One region of the Rhizobium sp. TAL182 genome, then DNA from elsewhere that is predicted to be linked to it. Evidence: predicted binding sites of a transcription regulator. Region 1 holds the regulator's gene; each other region holds the start of a gene.
What was found. The regulator PhoB, encoded in region 1, activates phosphate uptake and scavenging genes when phosphate is short. The targets are predictions, from matches to a motif close to TGTCATNNANCTGTCAT.

Region 1 (2,196 bases):
CTTGCCTACCAGCCGATCAACGAACGCCGCCGGGCGGCAGCGCGCGTCAGCTGAGCGGGCGACATCGTCGAGAGTGAGAAACGGGCCGAGCAGCCCGTTTTTTGTGATTAGAGTGGGGAAGCGACCTTTGTGTTTGGCAGCAAAGCCGACCACGCATTCCGTCATCCCAGGGCTTGACCCTGGGATCCACGACCAGGCACTCGGCTTCGATAATTTCCCTGCATTTGAATGCCATCGCTCCTCCCGCAGCGCCAGCCGCATGGATCCCAGGGTCAAGCCCTGGGATGACGGAGGAGAGGTGGTGCCTGGATGACAGAGGTGAGGTGGTGCCCGCTCATACGCCGCGCCGGTGCAATGAAGGGCCTGGGAAAGGCTGCACCGGCGGGAACGCCGACCACACACTCCCTCAGCCTCAGGCTTCCATCGAATAGCCGGCGCCGCGGACGGTGCGGATGACGTCCTGCATGTTGGAGAAATTCAGCGCCTTGCGCAGGCGGCCGACATGGACGTCGACGGTGCGTTCATCGACATAGATGTCGTGGCCCCAGACGCCGTCGAGCAGCTGCGAGCGCGAGAAGACGCGGCCCGGCGACGACATCAGGAATTCCAGCAGGCGGAATTCGGTCGGGCCGAGGCGGACTTCGCGGCTCTTGCGATGAACGCGATGGGTTTCGCGGTCGAGTTCGATATCGCCGCATTTCAACACCGAGGACAGCACCTCGGGACGGGCGCGACGCAGCATCGCCTTGACGCGGGCGACGAGTTCGGGGGTCGAGAAAGGCTTGACGACGTAATCGTCGGCGCCGGTGGACAGTCCGCGCACCCGCTCGCTCTCCTCGCCGCGCGCCGTCAGCATGATGATCGGCAGCCGCTCGGTTTCCGGCCGCATGCGCAGGCGCCGGCAGAGTTCGATGCCGGAGACGCCAGGCAGCATCCAGTCGAGGATGAGGAGATCGGGCGTGCGCTCCTGAAGCCTGATTTCGGCCTCGTCGCCGCGCAGGATGGTATCGACCTCGAAACCTTCCGCTTCGAGATTATAGCGGAGAAGCACGCTGAGGGCCTCTTCGTCTTCAACAACTGCAACTCTCGGGATCATGCGTGTCCGTCTCCTCGCGCACGATCCTTAAACCGGGAGTGATTTAAGCAAGGGATCCCGCGCAAAATCAGAAATTGGCTGCGACCTCTTTGCGCGCCCGGACGGGCGCGCACGCAATGGCTGGTTCGGCACGGTTATTCCGTGGCGGCACCGACGGTATTGGCGCTGTCGTCCTTCGGACGGTCGCCTTCCGGCTGGGCGCCGGTCGCCATGTAGTAGATCGTTTCGGCAATATTGGTGGCGTGGTCGCCGATGCGCTCGATGTTCTTGGCGCAGAAGAGCAGATGCGTGCAGCTCGTGATGTTGCGCGGATCTTCCATCATGTAGGTCAGGAGTTCGCGGAACAGCGAGGTGTACATCGCGTCGATCTCGTTGTCGCGTTCGCGAATGGCGGTCGCCTTGTCGGCGGCGCGCGTCGTATAGACGTCGAGCACTTCCTTGAGCTGGACGAGCGCCAGCTCGGACAGGTGCTCGAGACCACGAGCGAGCTTGCGCGGAACGCCGGTGCTCTGCACGGCGATGACGCGCTTGGCGGTATTCTTGCCGAGGTCGCCGACGCGTTCGAGATCGGCGGCGATGCGGATCGAACCCATGATTTCGCGCAGGTCGGCGGCCATCGGCTGGCGGCGGGCGATGGTGACGATCGCCTTGTCGCCGATTTCGCGCTCGGTGTGATCGAGGATCACGTCGTCGGAAATCACCTTCTGCGCCAGCGCGGTATCACCGTTGACCAGCGCCCGGACGGATTCGGCGACCATCTGCTCGGCCAGGCCGCCCATTTCGGAAATCCGCCTGGAGAGGAACTTCAGATCATCATCATAGGCAGAATAAATATGTGTCGATGCCATGGGGCTTTGTCCTCGAATAACGGGAAGGCTTCGGATGACCGCAATCAGCCGAAGCGACCCATGATGTAGTCCTGGGTGCGCGGATCGTCGGGGTTGGTGAACATCTTGTCGGTGTCGTTCTCCTCGACGAGGTTGCCGAGGTGGAACATGGCGGTGCGCTGCGACACGCGCGCGGCCTGCTGCATGGAGTGGGTGACGATGACGATCGTGTAGTTCTCGCGCAGTTCGTGGATCAGCTCCTCGACCTTGGCG
Region 2 (2,196 bases), 590 kb from region 1:
TGTCCTTCCGCTTGGAGCCGGCGACTTCCTTGCCGAGGAAATAGGCCGAGCCGCCGCCAAGGATGACTTCCGGCTTCACCTCGAGCAGCATGCCGACGATGTCGGCCTTTTCGTTGCGGCTGCGGGTATGGGAAACGACCGCAGCTGGCGTCGCATCCTCGATCTCGGACGTCGCGACAATGCCGATCGACTTCTTGGTCGTGCGGCGAACGGCCTCGCCAAAGGTTTCGACGCGCGGGTCGTCGAGTGCGGCCGGTGTCCGGTCCGCATAGACGCCGAGCGCGTTGACGGCCGTCTTGTGCCCAGTCATGAAGGCCGACATGGTGTTGGCCGAGTCCGTGGCAATGGCATTCGTCGCTGACGTGCCGATAAAAGCCATATGATCGAGATCGTCCATATTCAGGCGGCCGTTCGCTTTGCCCTCGGTCATGCCCTTGGACATGATGCGGGCGGCGGTGCGATGCGCGACGGAAAGGCCGTCGCCGAGCAGGAAGATAATGTTCTTGGCCTTCGGCTGAGCGGCGGTTTCGTAAACGTCCCAGGTGACCGATTTCGTCTCGTCGCCGGCGGAGACCTCGATCTTGTAGGCGCCGGGTTCCGAGATCTTCAAGCCGCGGAGCAGAAGAGCGGAACCGAGGGCCTTGTCTTCCTTGCCTTTTTCCAGCTCGATGAACTGCGCTTCGCCCCCAAGGACAGTCTTGTAATCCTTACCGTTGACCGTGACCTTCACATCTTCCGGCTTGATCTGCTTGTTGAGCTCGACCTTGAAATCGAATGGGGAGCCGGCAAGGATCGTCGCGCGATCAAGCGGATAGACTGTCGTCGCCTGAGCGGCGCCCGCGAGGATGGTGGTGGCCGCAAAGGCGGCGAGAAGCATACGCATGGAAAACCCCCGTTTTCGTTGCAGACATTGACAACCGGGCTGGGATATCTCCCGGGCATGACAGCGGCATGACAAAACGTCCGGGCTTGCGGCCGCCCCTTTTGACCTGCTGTCTGCTCACGCAAAAACCTTGACTCCTGTGGAAAACCTTCTAAGAGCAACAGCGGAAAAGGAATCTCCATGGTTCGCGACGAACACGCCATTGCCGCACGCGATGACCGGGCACGGGTTGCCGGGGTGGATATTGCCGTTCCGGTTTCTTCCAAAACCAAGGCCAAAACGACGACGAAAACCGTCTGACGTCTCTGGCCTGCCGCTCTCTCCCCGGCTCGGCTGGGGACAGGAAGACGCGTCCGTCGCGCCTTTCCCCTCACCGGACAAGAGGAGAGAAGAGAAAGAGAGCTTGAGAAATGGGTTTTAAAGTAGCAGTTGCGGGAGCGACCGGAAATGTTGGCCGGGAGATGCTCAACATCCTCTCCGAACGCGGCTTCCCCGCCGATGAGGTCGTGGCGCTCGCCTCGGCACGTTCGCAGGGCACCGAAGTGTCCTACGGCGACCGGACGCTGAAGGTTTCCAATCTGGAGAATTACGATTTCTCCGATACCGACATCTGCCTGATGTCGGCCGGCGGCGAGGTCTCCAAGAAGTTCTCGCCCAAGATCGGCCAGCAGGGCTGCGTCGTCATCGACAATTCCTCGGCCTGGCGCTATGACGCCGACGTGCCGCTGATCGTGCCGGAAGTGAACCCGGACGCCGTCACGCAGTTCACCAAGCGCAACATCATTGCCAATCCGAATTGCTCGACCGCACAGCTGGTGGTGGCGCTGAAGCCGCTGCACGACTTCGCCAAGATCAAGCGCGTCGTCGTCTCCACCTATCAGTCGGTCTCCGGCGCCGGCAAGGACGGCATGGACGAGCTCTTCAACCAGACGCGCGCGGTCTTCGTTGCCGATCCGATCGAGAACAAGAAGTTCACCAAGCGCATCGCCTTCAACGTCATCCCGCACATCGATAGCTTCATGGAAGACGGCTACACCAAGGAAGAATGGAAGGTGCTGGCCGAGACGAAGAAGATGCTCGATCCGAAGATCAAGGTGACCTGCACGGCGGTCCGTGTGCCCGTCTTCATCGGTCATTCGGAATCGGTCAACATCGAATTCGAAAACGAGATCACCGCCGATCAGGCTCGCGATATCTTGCGCGATGCCCCGGGCTGCCTTGTCATCGACAAGCGCGAGAACGGCGGCTACATCACGCCTTATGAATCCGCCGGCGAAGATGCGACCTACATCTCGCGCATTCGCGAGGACGCC
Region 3 (2,196 bases), 350 kb from region 1:
CCGCCGGGCGGCGAGAGCCTGCGCGACACCGGCGCCCGTGTCTGGCCTTACTACCTCACGGAAATCCTGCCGCGCGTGCTGCGCGGCGAAAAGGTGCTGGTCGCCGCCCATGGCAATTCGCTGCGCTCGCTGGTCATGGTGCTCGACAAGCTGAGCAAAGAAGGCGTGCTCGCCCTCAATCTCGCGACCGGCGTTCCGATGGTCTACACGCTGAAGGCGGATTCCACCGTCGCGTCCAAGGAAGTTCTGGGCGATATGTCCGGCGCACACTAGTCTAATTCGATGAGGCGTGCCGTCGGAAGCGGTCGGCACGCCTTGCCTCAATTATTGGCCTCAGTTCTCGATCGTGAACTGCACCCGGTCGGCGGCGAAACGGCTGATCGAATATTGCACCGGCACGCCGTCGAGATCGGTGTTCATTGCCTTGGCGATCAGCAGGATCGCGCCGGGGGTGAGTTCCAGATCGGCAAGGTCGGCTGTAGCAGCATGGGCGGCCGTCACCTCGGTCGTCGCCCGGACGTAGTCCGCCAGCCCGAGCTCGGCGAAAGCCTTGGTGATCGATTCATGCTTTCGGTAGGCCTCGCCGATCCCCGCGAAGCGTTCAGCGGGAAACCAGCTCGTCGCCTTTGAAACCGGCCGCCTGTCGGCATGGCGCAATGTTTCCAGCCGGATCACCTGCTCGCCCTGTTTCAGGCCCAACCAGCGGGCAACCTCGGCACTCGCCTCCTCCTGCGCCTCATCGAGCAGAAGACCACGCGTCTCACGCGCCTGATCGCCGATGCCGGCGGTGAAGCGCGTGCGCCGGGTGATCGGGAAGTTCAAGCGCTCCTTACGCTCGATCAACGTGCCGCGACCTTGCACCGCGCGCACGATTCCCTCCTGCGCCAGCGCCGCCAGCGCACTGCGCACCGTATGCCTGTTAACGCCGAATTGCAGCGCCAGCACCGTTTCCGGCGGCACCATTCCCGTTTCGTCATAGGTTCCATTGCCGATCGACTCGCGAATTCGATCGGCGATCTGACGCCAGAGCGCCACACCTGTCTGCCTCTGCACCTGCTTCAGTCCTGCCATTCTGCCCCTGCCTTGCCCCACGATGTCACACGCTTGTCACGACACCGATTTAAGGCTAGGTATAGCTTGTATGGTTGTCTATATCAATAGACATTTCGGGGAAAGCAGCGATGATATCAGCGGACAAGAAAGACGCCGCGTCACAGACGGTCTCGGAGCGCAAACGCGCCGCCGATCTGCTGGCGCGTGCGGAACGGAGCGAACTCCAGGTAGCCTGGGATGCGTTGCCGCAGAAGCCCGTGGCTTATCCGGTGCGCGGACCGGAGACGGGACTGGTGATGGTGCGCGGCCGCATCGGCGGCGGCGGAGCTCCTTTCAATCTCGGCGAGGTGACGGTGACGCGCGCAACGGTGCGGCTCGAGACCGGCTCCATCGGCCATGCGCAGGCGCTCGGCACCGACCGGGAGAAGGCCCGCCTTGCGGCGATCTTCGATGCGCTCTGGCAGGAGGAGGCGACCAGGGATTTCGTCGAACAGGCGCTGCTTTCGCCGATTGCCGCACGCATCGCCGTCGCTGAGTGCCGCAAGGCGGACGAGACGGCGGCAACCCGCGTCGATTTCTTCACCATGGTACGGGGAGACAACTGATGGGTCTTGCGACAGAAGCCTTGACCGGCGGTTTTGCCGACCCGGTTTTCCATGCGCAGAGCGTCTTCAAGATGCTGATGGACGGCATGGCCCGTCCCGGCGCCATCCAGACAGTTGCGCCCGATATCGCTCCGCCGGCGCCGCTCGGCATTGCCGCCGGCGCGATCGCGCTCACCCTTTGCGACCACGACACATCAGTCTGGCTTACCTCGGGACTGGCGAAATCCGCCATGCCGGAGTGGCTCGGCTTCCACACCGGCGCGCCCCTGACAGCCGAAAAGGCCGATGCGCGTTTTGCCTTCATTGAGGCGGGCACTGCGCTTTGCTCCTTCGGCCTGTTCGCATCAGGCACGCAGGAATATCCCGACCGCTCGACGACTGTCGTCATCGAACTTCCCGAACTCGAAGGCGGACGCAGGCTGGCGCTGATGGGTCCGGGCATCCAGAGCGTCGTGGAGATCGCGCCGGCGGGGCTGCCGGAGACCTTCCTCAGGCTCTGGACCGAGAACCGTGCGCTCTTCCCGCGCGGCATCGACAT
Region 4 (2,196 bases), 360 kb from region 1:
TACGTTGTCGGCCGAAACCTCGCAGCGAAGATGGATGAGGTGCTCGGCGCGCAGCCGGCCTTCCTTCTCCGCTGATTGAATGGCGTCGGCCATCTCGCGCATCTCGCCATGTTCGAAACCGCCGTCCTCGTCCGCGCCCATGCGCAGGCAGTCGAAGACCGTCGTGATGCCCGATGTGACGATCTGGGCGTCATGCGCCTGGACGGCAGCGGTCTTGTGCCAGCGGATGCCCGGGCGCGGCTGGTAATGGCCTTCGAGATGGTCGGTATGCAGTTCGACAAGGCCGGGAATGACGTAATCGCCCTCGAAATCTTCGCCGGCTACCGAATTGCCTTCGGAGACGTCGGCGATCTTGCCGTCGCGGATGAGGATCGATCCTGAAAGGATGTCGTCCTCCAGAACGATGCGGGCGTTGGAAAAGACGGTCTCTTTGCTCATATCGTCAGGTCTTTCAGCTTTTGGCGCCGGAAAGCGGCAGCCAGGAATGAACTTTGAACGGGGCGCCGCGCCTCTCCTCGATGAAGACGGCGAGGCCGGAAATCGAAAGCGGCCGGCCGGTGAAACCGGAAAAACGCTCCGCCAGGACCGTTTTCATCGTCTCGGCACGTGTCTCGGGCACCTGGCCGCTCAGCGTCATGTGGAAACCGAAATCCTCCATGACGTAAGGATAACCCCAGCGTTGCAGATTGGCGCGCTGGCTGTCGCTGAGCCTCTCCGGATTGCGGCGCGCGATATCGGCCTCGGAAAGCGTCGCGCGGAACGGCTCGAAGGATTTTACCACCTTCGCGGCGAAATCCTGAAGAGGTTGATGAAGAGAAGCCGGAACAAGGGCAAAAAAACGGCCGAGCTGCCCGAGCACGAGTTGAGGAATCTCGAAGGCGGGGGTCCGGGCGGCAAACTCCTCCGCGAAGGCCATGAGATCCTTTTCGGTGACGGAAGCGGCAAGCGAAAACGGCGCCTTGATCGTCGCGTGAAAGCCGTAGCGGCGTGGGTCGGCGGTCAGCTCGAACTGCTCTGCCGCACCGAGTGTCTCATGGTCGGGTGCAGGATAGGTTTCGCCGGTGAAAGCATCGCGGCCGAGCCAGCGCGAAGCCGCGCCGGTCAGGGGATCTTCCTTCGGCGGCGAGAAATAGAGGGCGTAGCGCAAGGCTTTTATCCTGGGGATCATCGAAACGGGGAGGGCAATGTGCAGTGATTTGGCGGCGAACCGCAAGCAGGCTCCCGGCTAAAAGATTTCCGTGACAGAATGATGATGGCGGCAGCGCCGCCACCGCCCCTCATCGATCGATCAGTGCGTCTTCGTGCCCATCAACCGGTGGCGCAGCGCGTTCGAAGCGGCGTCGAACAGGAAGACGACGATCAGGATCAGAATGACCATATAGGCGACGTTTTCCCAGTTGGCGTTGGTGCGCATCGCCTCCCAGAGCTTGAGGCCGATGCCGCCCGCGCCGACGGCGCCGATGATCGTGGCGCCGCGCACATTCGATTCCCACTGGTAGAGCGTCTGGCTGACGAAGATGGGAACGATCTGCGGCATGATGCCGTAACGATGGACGAGCACCGTCTGGGCGCCGGTCGATTTGATGCCTTCCCGCGGCTTGTTGTCGATGTTCTCGAGTCCCTCGGAATAGAGCTTGCCGAGCGTGCCGGTCTCGGTGAGGAAGATCGCGCCGCTGCCGGCAAGCGGCCCGGGGCCGAAGGCACGCGTCAGGAACAGCGCCCAGATCAGCATGTCGACCGAGCGCAGGAAATCGAAGAAGCGCTTGAGGATCTGATTCAGAAGGCGGTTCGGTGTGATGTTGCGCGCCGCCAGGAAGGCGAGCGGGAAGGCGGCGAGCGCGCCGAGCAGTGTTCCGAGAAAGGCCATGACGATCGTCTGGAACAGCTTGGTCCAGACGTCGCCATGCTGCCATTCGCTGTTGTTCCAGATGTCATCGAAGGCGAGCGACAGATTGGTCTGGTCGGGCTTGATGCGCGGGCCGGAGACGATGAGGCCGATGATTTCGCCGACCGGCTTGTCGAAGAAGGAGGATTGCGTGTCGAAGAGGAAATTCGCCCAGCCGAGGAAGCGTTTGCGAACCTTGACGCGATCGACGGAAATGCTGACGTCGCCGGCAAAGCCGAGCTCCGCGAGCACGTTGTCGTCATAGACCGTCATCCAGCTCGGCACCGGCCCGACCACCTCAGGCGCGCCGC

Region 2: the regulator PhoB is predicted to act here: its motif matches at 941-957, upstream of Tal182_RS22085 (alkaline phosphatase).
Region 3: the regulator PhoB is predicted to act here: its motif matches at 1,095-1,111, upstream of phnF (phosphonate metabolism transcriptional regulator PhnF).
Region 4: the regulator PhoB is predicted to act here: its motif matches at 1,239-1,255, upstream of Tal182_RS00950 (DUF1045 domain-containing protein).

The regions. Positions count from the first base shown of each region.
Region 1 is NZ_CP021024.1:553,831-556,026, reverse strand. It holds gene Tal182_RS02785 (GcrA family cell cycle regulator) at 1-54, shown strand, start outside; gene phoB (phosphate regulon transcriptional regulator PhoB) at 413-1,096, opposite strand; gene phoU (phosphate signaling complex protein PhoU) at 1,231-1,944, opposite strand; gene pstB (phosphate ABC transporter ATP-binding protein PstB) at 1,989-2,196, opposite strand, start outside.
Region 2 is NZ_CP021024.1:4,453,204-4,455,399, forward strand. It holds gene Tal182_RS22085 (alkaline phosphatase) at 1-883, opposite strand, end outside; partial or broken gene Tal182_RS32530 (hypothetical protein) at 1,004-1,183, shown strand; gene Tal182_RS22090 (aspartate-semialdehyde dehydrogenase) at 1,294-2,196, shown strand, end outside.
Region 3 is NZ_CP021024.1:203,549-205,744, reverse strand. It holds gene Tal182_RS01015 (2,3-bisphosphoglycerate-dependent phosphoglycerate mutase) at 1-273, shown strand, start outside; gene phnF (phosphonate metabolism transcriptional regulator PhnF) at 334-1,071, opposite strand; gene phnG (phosphonate C-P lyase system protein PhnG) at 1,182-1,658, shown strand; gene phnH (phosphonate C-P lyase system protein PhnH) at 1,658-2,196, shown strand, end outside.
Region 4 is NZ_CP021024.1:193,646-195,841, forward strand. It holds gene Tal182_RS00945 (alpha-D-ribose 1-methylphosphonate 5-triphosphate diphosphatase) at 1-438, opposite strand, end outside; gene Tal182_RS00950 (DUF1045 domain-containing protein) at 452-1,147, opposite strand; gene phnE (phosphonate ABC transporter, permease protein PhnE) at 1,289-2,196, opposite strand, start outside.